DNA from 3 places in the Arthrobacter sp. NPDC093139 genome. Region 3 is predicted to be linked to each of the others. Evidence: predicted binding sites of a transcription regulator. Region 3 holds the regulator's gene; each other region holds the start of a gene.
The links. Region 3 encodes LexA, which represses DNA repair genes until DNA is damaged. Its sites were predicted from a motif close to TCGAACANNTGTTCGA; they were not measured.
Positions count from the first base shown of each region.

Region 1: the regulator LexA is predicted to act here: its motif matches at 4,057-4,072, upstream of ACIP90_RS17980 (LexA family protein).
Region 2: the regulator LexA is predicted to act here: its motif matches at 3,791-3,806, upstream of ACIP90_RS20020 (DUF222 domain-containing protein).

Region 1 covers NZ_JBIVOO010000014.1:44,311-50,262, reverse strand. The annotation lists gene ACIP90_RS18005 (ParB/RepB/Spo0J family partition protein) at 1-173, opposite strand, end outside; gene ACIP90_RS18000 (hypothetical protein) at 682-834, opposite strand; gene ACIP90_RS17995 (DUF4192 domain-containing protein) at 1,035-2,048, opposite strand; gene ACIP90_RS17990 (hypothetical protein) at 2,561-2,854, shown strand; gene ACIP90_RS17985 (ATP-dependent DNA ligase) at 2,882-3,895, shown strand; gene ACIP90_RS17980 (LexA family protein) at 4,086-4,517, shown strand; gene ACIP90_RS17975 (Y-family DNA polymerase) at 4,544-5,824, shown strand; gene ACIP90_RS17970 (hypothetical protein) at 5,870-5,952, shown strand, end outside.
Region 2 covers NZ_JBIVOO010000019.1:2,946-8,897, reverse strand. The annotation lists tRNA gene ACIP90_RS20040 (tRNA-Gln) at 1-32, shown strand, start outside; tRNA gene ACIP90_RS20035 (tRNA-Glu) at 164-236, shown strand; gene ACIP90_RS20030 (dynamin family protein) at 390-2,153, shown strand; gene ACIP90_RS20025 (GTPase) at 2,150-3,763, shown strand; gene ACIP90_RS20020 (DUF222 domain-containing protein) at 3,963-5,570, shown strand.
Region 3 covers NZ_JBIVOO010000003.1:42,934-48,885, forward strand. The annotation lists gene ACIP90_RS06100 (SseB family protein) at 1-46, opposite strand, end outside; gene priA (bifunctional 1-(5-phosphoribosyl)-5-((5-phosphoribosylamino)methylideneamino)imidazole-4-carboxamide isomerase/phosphoribosylanthranilate isomerase PriA) at 56-802, opposite strand; gene ACIP90_RS06110 (hypothetical protein) at 922-1,080, opposite strand; gene hisH (imidazole glycerol phosphate synthase subunit HisH) at 1,081-1,869, opposite strand; gene hisB (imidazoleglycerol-phosphate dehydratase HisB) at 1,866-2,492, opposite strand; gene ACIP90_RS06125 (histidinol-phosphate transaminase) at 2,555-3,673, opposite strand; gene ACIP90_RS06130 (LysM peptidoglycan-binding domain-containing protein) at 3,751-4,182, opposite strand; gene lexA (transcriptional repressor LexA) at 4,503-5,252, shown strand; gene ACIP90_RS06140 (ATP-dependent DNA helicase) at 5,320-5,952, opposite strand, start outside.

The DNA of each region.
Region 1 (5,952 bases), on a different contig from region 3:
ATCAGCACGTGCACGGTGCCGTCGTCCTTGCGGTGAGCAATCACGGGTTCCAGTACGCCGTGTTCTTTGATGCTGGCTACGAACTCCTTGGTCAGTCCGGCGTCCTTGCGGACGTTGGTGTCCACGGTCAGAGTTGCCGGGTCGAGCCATTCGAGTACGGATGTTGCGTTCATGGTGTTGCTCCTTCTTGCCGAGAAGTTGGGGTGAGTGGGGCGGATCAGGTGACCGGCCAGCGTCCCCTCTCCCCCGTTGTTTTTTGGTTGCTGGCAAGCTTGCTTGCTCGGCGGCCGACGGAGCCCTGTCTACCCGCAGGGCAAGGTGTGGGAAATTCCCGAAGGAAATCAGCGACGAAGGAGCGCCGTAGGGAAATTCCTGCGCCGCAGGCCCCGACGAAGGAGGGGCTAGACGGGGTGGAGCGGACGCCTAGAATCCGAAGGACAGCAACCAGAAAACGTCGTAGACAAACAGGGCCAGGGTGTCCGGAGCTCTGCGACGGCGCGCCCTGGACCCAACAGCCGGCCGCGAAGCGGACGCCCATTCACTGGTTGAAGCGCAGCGGAAACCAGAGCGAGCCCTGCGAGCCTGCCTTAAGACAAGAGAGCCGGCACCTGGGGCGCCGGCTCTCTATCGTTTCCCTCGGCAAGAGGAATCTTGTGGTGCAGCGTCAGCGCTGCGTGGGTGTCACGGCTCGTCGAGCCGGTGGTCTTCCAGTGGCCGGTCTACCGGGCCGATCACGGGGCCTGCGGTCAGCAGGCTCAGCTCCAGGATGTCTTCGAGGGGGCTCGCGTCAGCGGCAACGGCATCATCCTCTGTCATGCGGAAGTATTCGGCCACGCTCAGGACTCCTTGGCTGTGTAGGGCAGCGGTGTCCTTTCACAGTATCGGCAGTTCCTGCGGGCTGGCTGAAAGTCGCTGCGCCCGCGTCAGCGTCAAATGCGGCCGGCGGAGCGAAGCGGGGGAGGCCGCCGCGCACCTGGGAGAGATCCCCAAGGGGAAGGCCGGACCACTCGGGTGTGAGGTCCGGCCTCCTTCGGTTAGCGGCTCAGGCGGCGATCATATGCCTTCTTGGGGTCCCGGCTGCAGTCAGCCAGCAGGCCACGGTTGACCAGTTCGGCCAACAACTCGGCGAGCCGGTATCCGGCCACGTCTTCCAGCGCGAGCTTGAAGTACCGGGCGGCGAAGCTGGACTTTCCTTTGAGCCATTCCAGCCAGCCGATCAGACACAGCATGGGGGCGCGCTGCCCTTCGGGGGTTGCTTTCATCAGTTCGAACGCGACTTCCTGGGCGGTGTCAACGCGGGCCCAATCGGGGCGGCTGACGAAAACACCGAGCATGACGGAGGTGAACTGGTCCGGGGCGTGGGTGATGATGTCACCCATCATGTAGTCCCGAATGGTGGGGTGCTGCAGCGCCCCCGCCAGCTCGTGCGCGGTTTGCGTCGTCAGGCTCTTGGGGTTCTCCAGAACCTTGGCCCACGTTGCCCGGCTGGCCTCAAGGTCCTCGGGCCACCCGTCCGGCTTGTGCGCGGCAATGGCCTCGCGGGCTCCTTCGTCTCCGCTGAACGGGGCCGGGGCCGTAAACCCGGTGACGGCGCTCCCCCGGTAGATCAGGGCGGCGTTGCCGTTGCTGGTGGTGATCGCGTCCAGCGACTGGGCGGGGCAGCAGCTGGTGTCCGTGCACAGGTAGTTCCGCCACAGTTCGGAGGTCACCAGCCATGCATCCTTCAAGGGCATCCCTGCCGTCTCCAGCTCGGTGCGCAGCGCCTCCACGTGCTCGGAGTACGGGCGCGGGTTTTCGGCGGTGTCTTCGTCCGTGTAGATGACCAGCAGGCTGCCTGTGGCGGCTTCGTCGGCGGTCAGGTAGCTCACGATGGTTTGGGCGTAGGCGACCGGTTCCAGCCCAAACGGGGCATCCATGCGGAGGGTGGCGCCGAGCTTGTTGCCCTGCATGGTTACCGCGACGAAGGATTCCTTCGGGGCCTCGCACAGCGTGTGCGGGATGAAGGCCAGGATGTCGGCCGGGCCGGTGAATTTGATGAAGTCGTTCATGGTGTTGCTCCTTCTTGCCGAGAAGTTGGGGTGAGTGGGGCGGATCAGGTGACCGGCCAGCGTCCCCTCTCCCCCGTTGTTTTTTGGTTGCTGGCAAGCTTGCTTGCTCGGCGGCCGACGGAGCCCTGTCTACCCGCAGGGCAAGGTGTGGGAAATTCCCGAAGGAAATCAGCGACGAAGGAGCGCCGTAGGGAAATTCCTGCGCCGCAGGCCCCGACGAAGGAGGGGCTAGACGGGGTGGAGCGGACGCCTAGAATCCGAAGGACAGCAACCAGAAAACGTCGTAGACAAGCAGGGCCAGGGTGTCCGGAGCTCTGCGACGGCGCGCCCTGGACCCCAACAGCCGGCCGCGAAGCGGACGCCCATTGTTGAAGCGCAGCGGAAACCAGGCGAGCCCTGCGAGCCTGCCTTTGCCTTGGGACTTGTCAGACTGGGTTGGGTACGGTGGGATTGTCCCGCCTGGTTCCCCCAATCCCAGGCGGGACATTCTTTGTCAGCAGGAGAGATGGACTGTGGGACTGCGAAGCTTCTTCACCCGGCACCGGGCACCGGCCGCAGCGGAGCCCTCCGCCGTCGTGGTGGCCACGGAACGCGAGCCGCTGACCCCCGCACAGCTGGCAGACCTGGAAGCGGCGTGGGCCGAACTGCAGCAGGCGGCCAAGGAAGCAGGCGTGTCGTTCCATGCCTGCACGCGGGACGGCAGCCGCTGTCAGGACGACCCGCAGTCCGTACGGGCCATGGCGGAGACTATAAGGCGCACCCAGAAGTACACCGCCGAGGGCATCCAGGACAGCCCGCAGCGCTAGAAACGGCCCGTCCTTTAGGCTGGGCCCATGAGCGAGTCCATCCCGCCGGCTCTGCAACCACCGGTTGCTGTTGCCCTGGCGAAACTCGTCAAGACATTCCCGGGACCCGATGCGCTGCCAGGCGTGATGTATTCAGAACCCAAATGGGACGGGTACCGGACGATCGCGCTCATAGATTTTGACGGGGTGACGCTCTGGTCCCGGCAGGGCAAAGAGCTCACGCGGGTCCTGCCTGACCTGGCCGCAGCCCTCGGGGCTCAGGTCCCGCCCGGTGTCGTCCTCGACGGCGAAGCCGTCATATGGAACAGGGATCGGCTGGACTTCGAGGCGCTGCAGCGTCGCATGGTCACGTCCAGGGCGGCTCTGCCGGCGCTGCTGAAGGAGTTCCCGGCCGCGTTCGTTGCCTTCGATGTTCTGGCCGTCGCCGGGCAGGACGTCCGCGGTGTCCCGTTCGCCGGTCGCCGGCAGCTGCTCGAAGAATTGGCCCGGGAATGGGCCGCCCCGCTGGCCCTCTCCCCCACCACCACAGACCCGGAACTGGCAAAGACCTGGCTACGGGATCTTCCCGCCACCGGGATTGAAGGGTTGGTCTTCAAGGGAGGATCGCAGACATATGACGCCTCGCGCTCCTGGTTGAAGTTGAAGCACAAGAACGTTCTGGACGTCGTGTGCGCCGCCGTCCTTGGGCCGTTGACGCAGCCCCACGCGATCATCGCGGGCTTGCCCATTGATGGGCAGCTGGGGATCGTCGGCCGCTCCACAGTCCTTTCGACACGCGCAGGGCGCGAGCTGGGCCGCCAGCTCCGCCCGGCGCAGCCCGGGCATCCGTGGCCCGAAGAGATCAGCGAAACCTCGCTGAACAGATTCAGCAAGGACAAAGGCCCGGTGCACCTGACGCTGGTCGAAGGGCTCGTGGTCGAAGTCGCGGCCGACGTCGCGTGGTCCGGCAGATCGTTCCGGCATCCTCTGTCTTTTGTGCGGGCCAGACCAGAGCTGGATCCCGCGGACGTGGAACTCCCGCCGCACATCAAGGACCGGTAACCCCTGTAAGTCGCGTTGGACGGGTTGTGCCCACTGGGGGCCAGGTGGAGCCCTCCGCACAGCTCAAAGCTGTCCCCATTGGCGTGCAACCCGTTCGCTTCTTTGCTCGGCTGAGAAAGAGGATGGTTCCTTTGTCTGCCCCTACGGCTACACTGAGTTAATCGAACATATATTCGAATAAAGGTGTGTTGTGGGCGTTATTGTCGGTCCCCGTGTGATAGATGCGGGCGCCTCGTTGTTGTCGGTTCTGGTCTCGCCGGTGCCGGTCGCTGCCGGTTACCCGTCGCCGGCGCAGGACTACTTTGACGGCCGCATCGATTTGAATGAGCACCTGATCAAGGACATCACCAGCACCTATGTGGTGCGGGTGTCCGGGGACTCGATGGAAGGCGCCGGGATCAGCGACGGGGACGAACTGATCGTGAACCGGGCCCTGGAACCGCAGGACGGCTCGGTCGTGGTCGCGGTCCTGGACGGGGAGCTGACCATCAAGCGTTTGCGGATCACTCCCGCCGGGGTGGTGCTGCAGGCGGAGAATCCGGCGTACCCGGACATCCGGGTTCCGGCGTTGTCGGATCTGGTCATCTGGGGTGTCGCTACCCGATGCCTTCACCATGTCTGAGGCAAGCGATGTCTAAGCCGGCCCTGATGCGGCGGATGCCGCAGATCGTGCACGTGGATGTGAACTGCTTCTACGCCTCGGCCGAGCGGGCGTTCGACCCGTCCCTGGAGGGCCGCCCAGTGGTGGTGCTGTCCAACAACGACGGCTGCTCCGTCACCCGGTCCCCCGAAGCCAAAGCACTCGGCATCGCCATGGGTGAGCCGTGGTTCAAACTCGCCCCGCGGGCCAAGGAATGGGGGCTGGTGGCCCTGTCCAGCAATTACGAACTCTACGGGGACATCAGCGCCCGGGTGATGGAGCTGCTCGGCCGCTACAGCGCCTGGCTGGAGGTTTACAGCATCGACGAGGCCTTCCTCGGAGTCAAAGGCTCCCCGGCCGAGCTGTTGGCCCTGGGCCGGGCCATGAAGGCCGCGGTCCGCCGGCACGTCGGCGTACCGGTCTGCGTCGGAATCGCCCCCACGAAGACTCTGGCGAAGCTATGCAACAAGTGGGCGAAACACAACCCCGCCTTCGACGGCGTGTGCCACTGGGACTCCGTCCCAATCCCCGTGCGTCAGGCGCTGCTGGGTCGGTTGTCCGTGGAGGAGATCTGGGGCGTCGCCGGCCGGCTGACCAAACGCCTGAACGCCATGGGCATCCACTCAATCCTGGACCTCACCGGCGCGGATCCGGTGGCGATCCGGGACAAGTTCTCCGTGGTCATGATGCGCACCGTCCTGGAGCTGCAGGGCACCCCCTGCATCCCGATGGAGGAAGAACGCATCGGCAGGGACCAGCTGATTTTCTCCCGATCCTTCGCCACACCCGTCACCACCAGGGCCGGACTGCGGCAGGTCCTGTCCGTCTACGGCCAGCAGGCGTCCGCCCGGCTGGCCAAACACGGGCTCCAGGCAAAGGTCCTCACCGCGTTTGCCGGCACCTCCCACTACAACCAGCACCAGACGTCCTACCCGTCCGTATGCATGGCGCTGCCGATGCCGACCGCGGACCCGGTCCTGCTGACCCGTGCCGCGCACGCCCTGTTGCCCACGATCCAGGAAGGCCTCAAATACGCCCGGGCCGGGATCATGGTCACAGATCTACGCCCCTCCGGTAACCAATCACCCCTGGAACTCTTCGAGAACCCCCACGAGGAACGCCACATCGGAACACTCCTGGAAGACGTGACCCGCCGCTACGGCCGCGGCTCCATCGGCCTGGGCCACGCCGGCATCAAAACCGGCCTGGACTGGACCATGAAACGCGACATGCTCTCCCCCCGCTACACCACCCACTGGGACGAACTCCCCCTCGTCAAAGCCGCCTGACCCCACCCCACTCACCCGCACGACCGCAGCACGAAAGAAAGCCCCATGACGATTACGCCCGAAGCCCCCACACGTACCCACGATGTCCAGGTCCGGACCGACCCGGCCGGCAAACCCCTCGCCGTCCG
Region 2 (5,952 bases), on a different contig from region 3:
CGTCATTCTAGGTTCGAGTCCTGGTATCCCAGCTCTGAATTATCCGCGGAATTCCCGCAGATTTTCGGAAGTTCCAAAGAGAATTACCGATTTGGAACAGCAGCTAAGTGTATGAAACAATCACTTAGCCCGAATGGCAGAGATGCTGATCGGAAAAGTACGCGGCCCCATCGTATAGCGGCCTAGTACGCCGCCCTCTCACGGCGGTAACGCGGGTTCGAATCCCGCTGGGGTCACAAGACAGCAGGCTCCGGGCTTATGCCCGGAGCCTGCTGTGTTTAATCCGCCGGGCGCCTTCCCCAGCAGTGGCTGGCCCGCAGAATCGCCTGAACTGGCATGATGAAGCTGTGACCTCATCCAATGAGCGGGCACCGTCTTCCGACAACACAGTGCCCAGCGGCCGGCAACAGTCCTCCCCCGAGCAGTCGGCCGGGGCTGTCGCGCTGCTTGAGGCCGTGCACCGCGATCTGGCTTCCGTGTCGTTGCCGCTGGCCCTGCCCGGCGCGGAACAAACCAGGCTGGAGATCCGCAGTTCTGTGTCCCAGCTCGATGACTACATCCTCCCGCGGTACCGCAGCCTGGACGCCCCGCTGCTGGCCGTCGTCGGCGGTTCCACCGGGGCGGGCAAATCGACGCTAGTCAACGCCCTCGTAGGCCATCCGGTGACACGGGCAGGAGCAATCCGCCCCACCACCCGACAGCCGATACTCCTGCACCATCCGGCGGACGCCGCCTGGTTTGAGGACCAGCGCGTCCTGCCGAGCCTCAGCCGCATCCGGGGTGTCGTCGTACCGGCCGAGGTCCCGGCCAGCCAGGCCCGCCCCGCCCCGGACGAAGCCGCCGTCTCTTCGCTGGTCCTGGTAGCGGACCCCGCCGTGCCGCAGGGCGTCGCCCTCCTTGACGCCCCCGATGTCGATTCCATTTCGGATGACAACCGCAAGCTGGCCGGCCAACTGCTGGCGGCAGCCGACCTGTGGGTTTTCGTCACCACAGCCAACCGCTACGCGGATGCTGTTCCCTGGAAGCTGCTGCTGAACGCTGCGTCCCGGGACATCATGGTCGCCGTGGTGCTCGACCGGGTCCCTCCGGCGGCGGAAGCCGAAGTCAGCGAAGACCTGCGTGCCATGCTGGCGCGCGAGGGGCTCGGGGAGGCTGGACTGTTTATCGTTCCGGAAGTTTCCCTCAACGAGCTCGGCATGCTTCCCGCCGCCGCCGTCCAGCCGCTCAAGGCCTGGCTGGGGAGCCTAGCCGCGGACGCCGCCGGCCGGGCAGACATCGCCCGGCGCACGCTCAATGGCACCGTGAGGGCACTGGGCCAGCGGGTACAGCTGGCGTCGGAGGCCGCAAGCGAACAGGCGCGGGCGGCAGGAGTCCTCGGCGACGACGTCCGTGGCGCGTACCGGGACGCGCTGGACCGGATCCTCAATGCCACCCAGGACGGAGCACTGCTGCGCGGAGAGGTACTGGCCCGCTGGCAGGATTTTGTGGGCACGGGCGAGTTCTTCAGAAGCGTCGAACAGAACATCGGCCTGTTCCGGGACCGTATGGGCGCGTTCTTCCGCGGCGAACCCGCCCCCGCGGTCAAAGTGGAAACCGCGATCGAAACGGGGCTGCAGGCGGTCATCGTCGATGAAGCGGCCAACGCTGCCGAGGATGCGGACCGGCGCTGGCGCTCGGACCCGGCCGGCCGCCAGCTGCTCGGCACGGACGATCTCTCGGGAACCACGCCGGGGTTTGGAGACGACGTCGCCGCGGAAATCCGGGCCTGGCAGGGGAGCCTGATGGAACTGATCCGGACCGAGGGGCAAGGCAAGCGGACGCAGGCGAGATGGCTCTCCTTTGGCATCAACGGCCTCGGAGCTGCCCTGATGGTGGTGGTGTTCTCCATGACTGCGGGCCTGACGGGCCTGGAAGTCGGCATCGCAGGCGGCACGGCCGTCGTCGGCCAAAGACTGCTTGAGGCCTTCTTCGGCGAGGACGCCGTGCGCCGGCTGGCCCGGACTGCCCGTGAAGACCTCCATGCCCGCTGCCAGAGGCTGCTGCAGGGTGAACAGGAGCGCTTCCTGGAACGGCTGGCGTTTGATCAGGGACCGTCAGCCGAAGTGCTTGCCGGCCATGCCCGGCTGCTGGCCCGGCTGGCGGACGCCGCATGAGCCGCCACGGCCTGGTCAAGGAAGAGACCCAGCTGCAGAGTCGTCTAGAGGCGCTGAACAATGCCCGTGAGCTGGCAGAGGGCGTCCTTCCGGACGACGCGCTCGATGAAGTCCTCCACGTGCTGGAACGGGCGAGCTCGCGGCGGTCCCTCTCGGCGGACCACACCGTGGTGGGCTTCTTTGGGGCCACCGGAAGCGGCAAGTCGACCCTGTTCAACGCCGTCAACGGGGCTGAGATCGCGACGGCGGCGGCCCGCCGGCCCACAACATCGGAACCGCTGGCGAGTGTCTGGGGAGTGGACGGCAGCGAAGCCCTGCTCGACTGGCTGGAGGTTCGCCAGCGCCATCATGGCCAGCCCGTGCCGGGCTTCGCCGACGAATCCAGCGGCCTCATCCTGCTCGACCTGCCGGACTTCGATTCGACGAGGACCGCAAACCGCGATACGGTGCAGCGGCTCGTGGGAATGGTGGACGTCCTCGTCTGGGTGCTGGATCCGCAGAAGTACGCCGACGCCGCCGTTCATAATGATTTTCTGGCCCCGCTGGCTTCACACGGCGCCGTCACGCTCGTAGTGCTGAACCAGATCGACAGGCTTCCCGAAGCTGACCTACCGCTCGTGCTTGAGTCGCTCAAGGAAATCCTCGCCCGGGACGGCCTCGGGAAAGTGCAGGTTGTGGCCGCTTCAGCCCTGACCGGCGCCGGAGTGGACAACGTCCGCGCAGCAATCCGCCAGGTCGTAGACCGGAGGGCAGCCCTGTCCCTGCGGCTCTCCGCCGATGTCTCCAAGGCCTCGGCCCGGCTGTCGGAGGCGTCCGGGGCAGGAGAGGCAGCAGGCGTGAAAAGCGGATCGAAGGCGCGGCTGGCGGAGGAGCTGGCCATCGCGGCCAACGTTCCGCTCGTGGTCGATGCTGTGGGACGCTCCTACAGGCAGGAATCCATCCGGAGGACCGGCTGGCCGGTAACGCGGTGGCTCGTCCGGTTCAGGCCGGATCCGCTGCGGCGCCTGAACCTGCGGCGCGCCGCCAACCCCGAGGTGAACAGGACCTCCCTGCCTGCGGCCGGCGCACCTGAACGGGCCAGGACAGACGCCGCGGTCCGTGAATTTGCCGACGCCGCGAGCGACGGCGCACCAGGCCCTTGGCGGGCGTCCATCCGGAATGCTGCCCGGACGGGGAGGGACCGGCTCCCGGACGCCCTCGACCAAGCCATCGCCGGGACTGACCTCAGAGCCGGACGGAAGTCCTGGTGGTGGGGTGTCTTCAACGTGCTCCAGTGGCTGTCGCTGCTGACGGCCGCAGGCGGACTGGGGTGGCTGGGTCTGCTCGCCGTCCTCGGTTACCTGCAGTTGCCGGTCCCGGAGGTGCCCCGTGTGGAGGGCTGGCCTGTTCCCACGCTCATGATTGCCGGAGGCGCAGTGCTGGGCATACTCCTTGCGGTCACCGCCAAGTTCATCACAGCGGGGGTTGCGCACGCCCGGATGGCCGCAGCGCGGAGGCGCCTCAACGCGGCAGTTACGCAGGTAGCCGGGAACCTTGTGGTGGATCCGGTGGAAGTGGAAATCAGCCGCCTGAAATCCTTCAATGCCGCTGTGAAGGCTGCCGCCAAGTAGTACCTGACCTGCGATTATGTCCTCATGCCAAACAAGTTATCGCCTCGCTTAGTTGGGTTACGGGGGCGTTAGGTTATGGCGCGGCGGCGCTAACCACCTATGCCCGGGAGGAGTCGGCGTTGCCGAACGTTGACGCTCCTCGTCGCAGCGTTTTTTCACTGCGTGCTTTTTTGTCGGTGCCCGATGTCATGCTCTCTGTATGGATGACAGGGCGGTGGTGGAGTCGTTGGAGGGCATCGAAGCCTCTGTCGCTGCGTTGGCTGTTGTTGTCCGCCGCGGGACCGGCGAGGTGGACGGGGACGTGACCGGAGGCGTGGCCTTGGCCACTGCTGCTCCTCTTTTGCACCAGGATCCTCTGCGGGGTACGGCGGACGCGTGTTTGGACGGTTTGGCGGAGGTGGGCAGGATGGAGGCCCAGCTGGCGGCCTTGAAGGTTCATTTCGCGGCTGGGTACGCCGCCGCTGCCGAGGCCTTGGCGGGACCGGCCAGTTCCCCGCAGGAGCGCACGGCCCAGGAGATCGCCGTGACCGCTGAGGTCGCCTGCGTTTTGACGGTGAGTGAACGCAGCGCCGCGGCCTTGCTGGGCGACGCCCGAACCCTGACCACCGCTCGGCCGTTGACGCTGTCCACATTGAGCTCCGGGAGCATTTCCTGGCAGCACGCCCGGATCCTGTGTGATGAAACAGCCAACCTGGAACCTGCGGCCGCAACGGCCTTGGAAACCCACTTCCTGGAAGCCTGCGTCCCGGAGCAGTCCGACCCGGAGTGGTCCGATGTGGACGCTGTCAGGCTGGGCGCTGCCCGGCGTGGGCCTGGCTGCCTGGCAGGGGAGTTGGTGCCGGGCAGGTTCCGGGCCAGGGCGCGTGCCTGGCGGGAACGGCATCATCCGGTGAGCATCGAAACCAGGCACCGCAGGAGCGTGAAGGACCGGCGGGTCGAGTATGTCCCGGACCGGGACGGAATGGCCTGGTTGTCGGCGTATCTGCCCGCGGACACCGCGGCGGGCATCTGGAACCGCAGCACAGATGCGGCCCGTGCTCTGAAGGGCCCGGCGGAGTCACGGACTTTGATGCAACTGCGCGCGGACGTCGCCGCTGGCTGGCTGTTATACGGTGAAGCGAAGAGTGTGGCCGGCGGGTTGGCGGAAGGGATCCTGTCGCCGTCGGCGCAGGTGCTGGTCACAGTTCCGGTGTTCTCGCTGCTTGATGCCGGAGAGGAACCGGCCGTACTGGACGGGTATGGCCCGGTTCCGGCGTCGATAGCCCGAAGGCTGGTTGCAGATGGGGCGACGTCGTTCCTGCGGGTGCTGACCGATCCCCGCGACGGGGCACCACTGGAGATCGGACGCACCAGTTACCGGCTGACGAAACCGATGCGCCAATGGCTCCGGCTCAGAGACGGGAAATGTCCCTTTCCCGGCTGCAACAATCAGTCCCTGGATAACGAAGCGGATCATCTGCTGGCCTGGTCCGAAGGCGGCGGCACCGGGATCGCCAACCTGGGTCAGCCCTGCCCGAAACACCACCGCCTGAAACACACGACGCTCTGGAGGCCGGTCAACGCGACGCGTGACAGCCCGCCCGGCTGGATTTCACAGGCGGGGCGGCACTATCCCAGCGAACAACAGGACTGGGAGCCACCCCACTTGCCAAACTACCTTGAGAGACTCGACCACCTCGACTGGCCAGACGGTCTCGAGGAACCGGACAACGAGGGCCTTGACCCACCACTGCTTGGTGTTCCACTGCGTGCGGACCCACTGCCCGTGGACCCCTTCCCCGATTGGACACAATTCACAGCCGCTTGAGGAATGGTTCCTTATGTTGTTACCGGGCTCAGTTCCGCGGCCGTTGCAGGGTCGTGGCTACCCAGGGGAGGCGGGCATGGCTTTGGTTGCTGTGCCGGACGGTTTCGTGACGGCTTCGTAGGATTGGCCGCTCGTCACCCCGCGATGACCGGACCGCTGATTGAGAGACGCGACATGATCGCCGGATAAGGACACGACGGCGCGGTTATCTGCTGGGCACTACCCATTCAGCAGACTGGAGGCTGTTCTTGGTGCACGTATGGGCCGGTATTGACGCTGGCAAAGCCCATCATCGCTGTGTTGTGATCGACGCCGACGGAAAGCGGCTGCTCTCACAACAACCGTTTGCAAGCCCGGCTGCTGGAATACTTCCCGGCACTGG
Region 3 (5,952 bases):
GCGCTGCTCGGTCCTGTTCCCCGGGCGTCAGCCCCTGTCCTGCCACGGCCGCAGCCTAGCGGCGACCGGCGACGTCGAGGGCCTCCGGCAGTGTGAAGGCGCCTGCGTAGAGAGCCTTGCCGACAATCGCGCCCTCGACGCCGAGCGGCACGAGGGAGCGCAGGACCTTAAGGTCATCGAGGCTGGAAATACCGCCCGAAGCCACCACCGGCTTGCCGGTTTTTTCGACCATCTGCCGCAGCAGTTCAACGTTGGGCCCCTGAAGGGTGCCGTCCTTCGTCACGTCGGTGACGACGTAGCGGGCGCAGCCGGCTTCCTCGAGTCGGCCCAGCACGTCCCAGAGGTCCCCGCCTTCCTTGGTCCAGCCACGGCCGGCAAGCGTCGTTCCCCGGACATCCAGTCCAACAGCGATCTTGTCACCGAACCGGTCGATGACCCGGGCCGTCCATTCAGGATTCTCCAGGGCGGCGGTTCCGAGGTTGACCCGGGCCACGCCCAGGTCAAGGGCCTTCTCGAGGGACTCGTCGTCGCGCAAGCCACCGGAGAGCTCAACCTTGATGTCGAGCCGGCCCACGACTTCCCGGAGGAGTTCGGCATTGGAGCCACGGCCGAACGCTGCATCCAGATCGACGAGATGAACCCACTCGGCGCCCTGCTGCTGCCAGTTCAGGGCCGCCTCCAGCGGCGTGCCGTAGCTCGTTTCACTGCCGGCCTCGCCCTGGACCAGGCGTACCGCCTGGCCGTTAACGACGTCGACTGCGGGAAGCAGTTCCAGTGCCGGCAGATCGGTTTGGCTGGTCATCTCGGGTCCTCAGTTCTCATGTGCGGTTTCCGGAGCGGCGCTGTCTTGTGCGTCCGGGTGTCGGGGATTGGCGTTCAGTGTGGGCAGGGGCGGCCGAAAGGCGTTTTTCGGCCAGCAGATCAGGCCGCAGGCAGGGTCAGCAGGTAGGCGGCCAGCAGCGACATGGCGGCCAGCACCGAGAACGCGATCTGCGTCCAGAGCGGTTTCTTCTGCTGCCTGAAGGACAACGCGCCGCCCGCCAGCAGGCCCGCAAGCCCCATCAGGACGATGGACCACATCTAGGCGTCCCCAGCGGGCGTTGCAGCCGCAGGCGTCGTCTCGGCCGCAGGCACTGCTGCCGCTCCGGTCCGGCCGTGCGGGTGGCGGAGGCCGTTCACCCAGTTCCGGAGGAGCCGCGCGCCGGCATCGCCCGACTTTTCCGGGTGAAACTGCGTGGCGCAGAGCGGTCCGTTCTCCACAGCGGCAATGAAGGGCCCGCCGTGTTCCGACCAGGTCACGAGAGGTGCCGCCATGCGCGGCTGCACGACCTCGAAGTCCCAGGTCTGAACGCCGTAGGAGTGCACGAAATAGAAACGATCGTTTTCCACACCCTGGAAGAGCTTGGAACCCTCCGGGACCTTGACTGTGTTCCATCCCATGTGGGGAACAACGTCAGCGGGGAGGAGTTCGACCTTGCCTGGCCACTCCCCCATGCCCTCGGCTTCGGTCCCGTGTTCCACGCCGGCTTCGAAGAGCACCTGGAGGCCCACGCAGATGCCGAGGACGGGCCGGCCGCCGGCAACACGGCGGCCTATCATGCGGATGGCGTCGACGGCTTTCAGTTCGCGCATGACGGTTTCGAAGGCGCCGACTCCGGGGACCACCAGGCCGTCGGCATTGAGGACGTCCTCCGGCTTCGAGCTCAGGATCACCTCGGCGCCGGCCCGTTCGAGGGCACGCACAGCAGACCGGACGTTGCCCGAACCGTAGTCCAGGACGGTGACGGTGGGCTTTCCCTCGGGCGACGCCGGCTTGACGGTGGCCGAGGGGTCGATGATGGCGCCGTCCTTCAGGATCTTGCCGGTCACAATGCCCCCTTGGTGGACGGAATGCCCTCAACGCGCGGGTCGGGTTCGACGGCGGCGCGCAGTGCCCTTGCAAAGGCCTTGAACTGGGCTTCGACAATGTGGTGCGGGTCGCGGCCGGCGATGACGTTCATGTGGAGGCAGATGCCGGCGTGCAGCGTGATGGCCTCGAAGACGTGACGCGTGAGGGACCCGGTGAAGTGACCGCCGATGAGGTGGTATTCCTGGCCCGCCGGTTCCCCGCCGTGGACGAGATAGGGCCTGCCGGACACGTCGACAACGGCGTGGGCCAGCGCCTCGTCCAGCGGCACGGTGGCTTCGCCGAAGCGGCGGATGCCGGCCTTGTTGCCAAGGGCGGTTCGCAGTACCTCGCCGAACGTGATGGCCACGTCCTCTACAGTGTGGTGCACGTCGATGTGGATGTCGCCGGTGGCCTTAACCGTCATGTCGATGAGTGAGTGCTTACACAGTGCAGTCAGCATGTGGTCGTAGAACGGGACGGAGGTGCTGATGTCTGAAACGCCGGTGCCGTCGAGGTTGATCTCCACCAGAACGGAAGATTCGCTGGTGGCACGCTCGAGGCGTGCTGTGCGGGCCTCGGCAGCCTTGATTCCGGTGTCGCTCATAGTGATAGGTGTCCTTTTTGATGCAGGAAGGGTGCAGACGTTGCGGGGGTCTACCCTCAAGTTTAGGCCGGAAGAGCAGCCTGCCTCGCCAGGATGCGTTCCAGTGCTTCCAGGAAGGCCGTGGTTTCCGTCTCAGTGCCGGCCGTGACGCGCAGATGGCCGGGGATGCCGACGTCCCTGATCAGGACACCGGAATCCAGCAGGGCCTGCCAGACCTCGTGCGGGTTCTCGAGGCCGCCAAAGAAGACGTAGTTCGAGTCCGACGCGGCCGGTCGGAGCCCCATCCTGGTGAGTTCGGTGACGATCCTGTCGCGCTGCTGCTTGATGTCCTCAACGTCAGCCATGAGCGCCTCGCGGTGCCGCAGCGCGGCCAATGCGGTGGCCTGGGTGACGGCGGACAGGTGGTACGGGAGACGGACAAGGCGCAGGGCGTCTGCCACCTCGGGGGCGGCGGCCATGTATCCAAGACGGGCGCCCGCCAGGGCGAAGGCCTTGCTCATGGTCCGGGACACAATGAGCCGCTCCCGCCCTGGCAACAGGGTAAGCGCGCTGGGAGTGCCGTCGTGGGCGAACTCGTGGTACGCCTCGTCGACGATGACGATGGTCTGGCTGGATTCGCCGGCCTCATAGACGGCTTCCACGACGTCCAGTCCCAGGCCGGTACCGGTGGGGTTGTTTGGTGAGCACAGGAACACGACGTTTGGCCGCAGCTCCCGGACCTGGCGGGCCGCGGACTCGGCGCTCAGGCCATAGTCCTCCGCGCGCTGTCCGACGATGTATTCCGTATCTGTTCCGCTGGCCAGCAACGGGTACATGGAGTACGTGGGCGGGAATCCGAGGGCCGTTCGGCCCGGCCCGCCGAACGCCTGGAGTATCTGCTGGAGGACTTCGTTGGAGCCGTTGGCCGCCCAGATGTTGTCGGCGGAGAGGCCGTGGCCCAGGTATTCCGCCAGGGCCTCCCGGAGTTCGGTGAATTCCCGGTCGGGATAGCGGTTGAGTCCCGCCGCAGCCTCAGCGACGGCCTCAGATATCGCGGCCCTGACATCGGCCGGCACACCGTGGGTGTTCTCATTGACGTTGAGCAGGATCGGCACCTCGAGCTGCGGCGCCCCGTAAGGCGTCAGCCCCCGCAGATTGGTGCGCAGGGGAAGTCGGTTCAGTCGCTCAAGCTGGTCAGTCACTTGGACAGTTTAAGTGCCCCGGGCGGCGAGCGGGAAACTGTGACGGGTCAGGCCGACCGGCCGAGACGGATCGGTACCTATTTGGACGGGACGAACAGCTGCTGTCCCGGCATGACCTTGCCGTTGTCCAGGTTGTTCAGCTGGACAATATCCGCGATGACGTCGCGCGGATCCCTGGCCGGGTCCACGCTGCCGGCAATGGCCCACAGCGATTCCCCTGGCTGCACCGTTACGGAGACGGTCTCCGTCACCGACAGACCGCTGGCGGTATCGGCAGCTTTGGCCGGCGAGTTGAGCAGGCCCGCGAGTGACAGGAGCAGCGCTGCCAGAAGCACCAGCGGCAGTCCGATCAGGACGATCCGCCCCCGGCGGGTGAGCCGCAGGCGCGGCGGCTTGCTTTCCGGCCCGCTTGGCCGCCCGCCGCCATGCAGTCCTTCGGGACCTTGCTGGCTCTCGGAGCTGCGGCGCTTCTCGGGACGGTAATGGTGACCTGCTGTTGTAGCTGACATGAACTGAGCCCTCCTGGACCATTCTGTGCTGCCCGTGTGCCCGGCCCGCCGGACATACGCCCGGATCTTCGAATAACCGGGCTGCTTCGCAGCGGAACTAGAACACATGTTCGAACTTTGCTTCTCCATTTTTAGCACCTATCAACGAACAAAGTCGAGACTCGCTAGAACAAATGTTTGAAAAAGCCTTATGGCTGGCCTACGTTTGAAACAAAGAACAACCACTTCTGCAGTTGATCAGCAGGGTCTGACATTTCAGGCCGGATGTTCCCGGCAACTGCAGCCACGCAAGCCGGGAGGAACGAAAGGCGTTGGCGAACATGGCAGCACAAGCCTCCGAGGGCAAAGCTACCCAGCGCAGCCAGCGGTCCCGGACAGCACCCAAGGGACTCACTGTCCGCCAGAAGAAGATCCTGGAAACCATCCAGCGCTCGGTCAATGACAACGGATACCCTCCCTCCATGCGGGAGATCGGGGACACGGTTGGCCTCGCCAGCCTGTCCAGCGTCACCCACCAGCTCTCACAGCTGGAGAAGCTCGGATACCTGCGGCGCGATCCCAAACGTCCCCGGGCCATGGAGGTCCTCATGCCCCTGACGCTCGATGCCGGGGTCCCAAAATCCGCAGGCGCCGAGAAGGAAGCCAGGCTGCACAGCGTGGGCGGTGCCCCTGTTACGGAGTTGCCCAGCGCCACAGACACGGCGCTCGTTCCGCTGGTGGGCCGGATCGCAGCCGGCGGTCCCATCCTCGCCGACCAGTTGGTGGAGGACCTCATGCCGCTGCCCCGCCAGCTCGTCGGCCACGGGGAACTGTTCATGCTGAGAGTCGCCGGGGACTCCATGGTGGACGCTGCGATCTGCGACGGAGACTGGGTGGTGGTGCGGCGTCAAAGTGACGCGGCCAACGGCGATATCGTGGCCGCGCTGCTGGACGACGAAGCAACCGTCAAGACCTTCCGGCAGCGGGACGGCCACACCTGGCTGCTTCCCCAGAACACCCAGTACGAGCCCATCCTGGGCGACCACGCCGTGGTCATGGGCAAGGTCGTGTCCGTCCTGCGTTCGCTGTAGGCCACAGCCCGCTTTCGCTTCCGGCCGGTTTGGGTTCCGGCCCGCTTGCAAGTCAGCGAGTCCAGGGCTACCGCGCTCCGGCGAGCCTTTCCAGCGCCGCCACGGCGATCTTGCGGTCCGTCGTGGGCCAGAACGGCGGGAGCGCCGCGCGGAGAAACCCGCCGTAGCGCTCGGTCGAAAGGCGCGAATCCAGCACTGCCACCACGCCCTTGTCATCCGTGGACCGGATGAGGCGCCCGGCGCCCTGCGCCAGACGGATCGCGGCATGGGTGGCCGACACAGACATGAAACCGTTGCCGCCTGCCTGGGCCACGGCTCGGGAGCGTGCCGTCATCAGGGGGTCGTCTGGCCGCGGGAACGGAATCCTGTCGATGACCACCAGCCGGCAGGAACCACCGGGAACATCAACACCCTGCCACAGGGACATGGTGCCGAACAGGCAGGTGTCGGGTTCGTCGGCGAACTGCTTCACCAGCGCGGTCATGGTTGAGTCGCCTTGGCAGAGCACGCTGACGTCCAGGCGGGGGCGCAGCGCCTCGGCGGCATCCTCGGCGGCCCGGCGGGACGAGAACAGGCACAGCGCTCCCCCGCCGGAGGCGCGGATCAGCGTTTCCAGTTCGTCGAGCGCTTCTGGCGAGGTCCCCCTGCCCGGCTTGGGCAGGTGCCCCGCCACGTACAGGATGCCCTGCTTCGGGTAGTC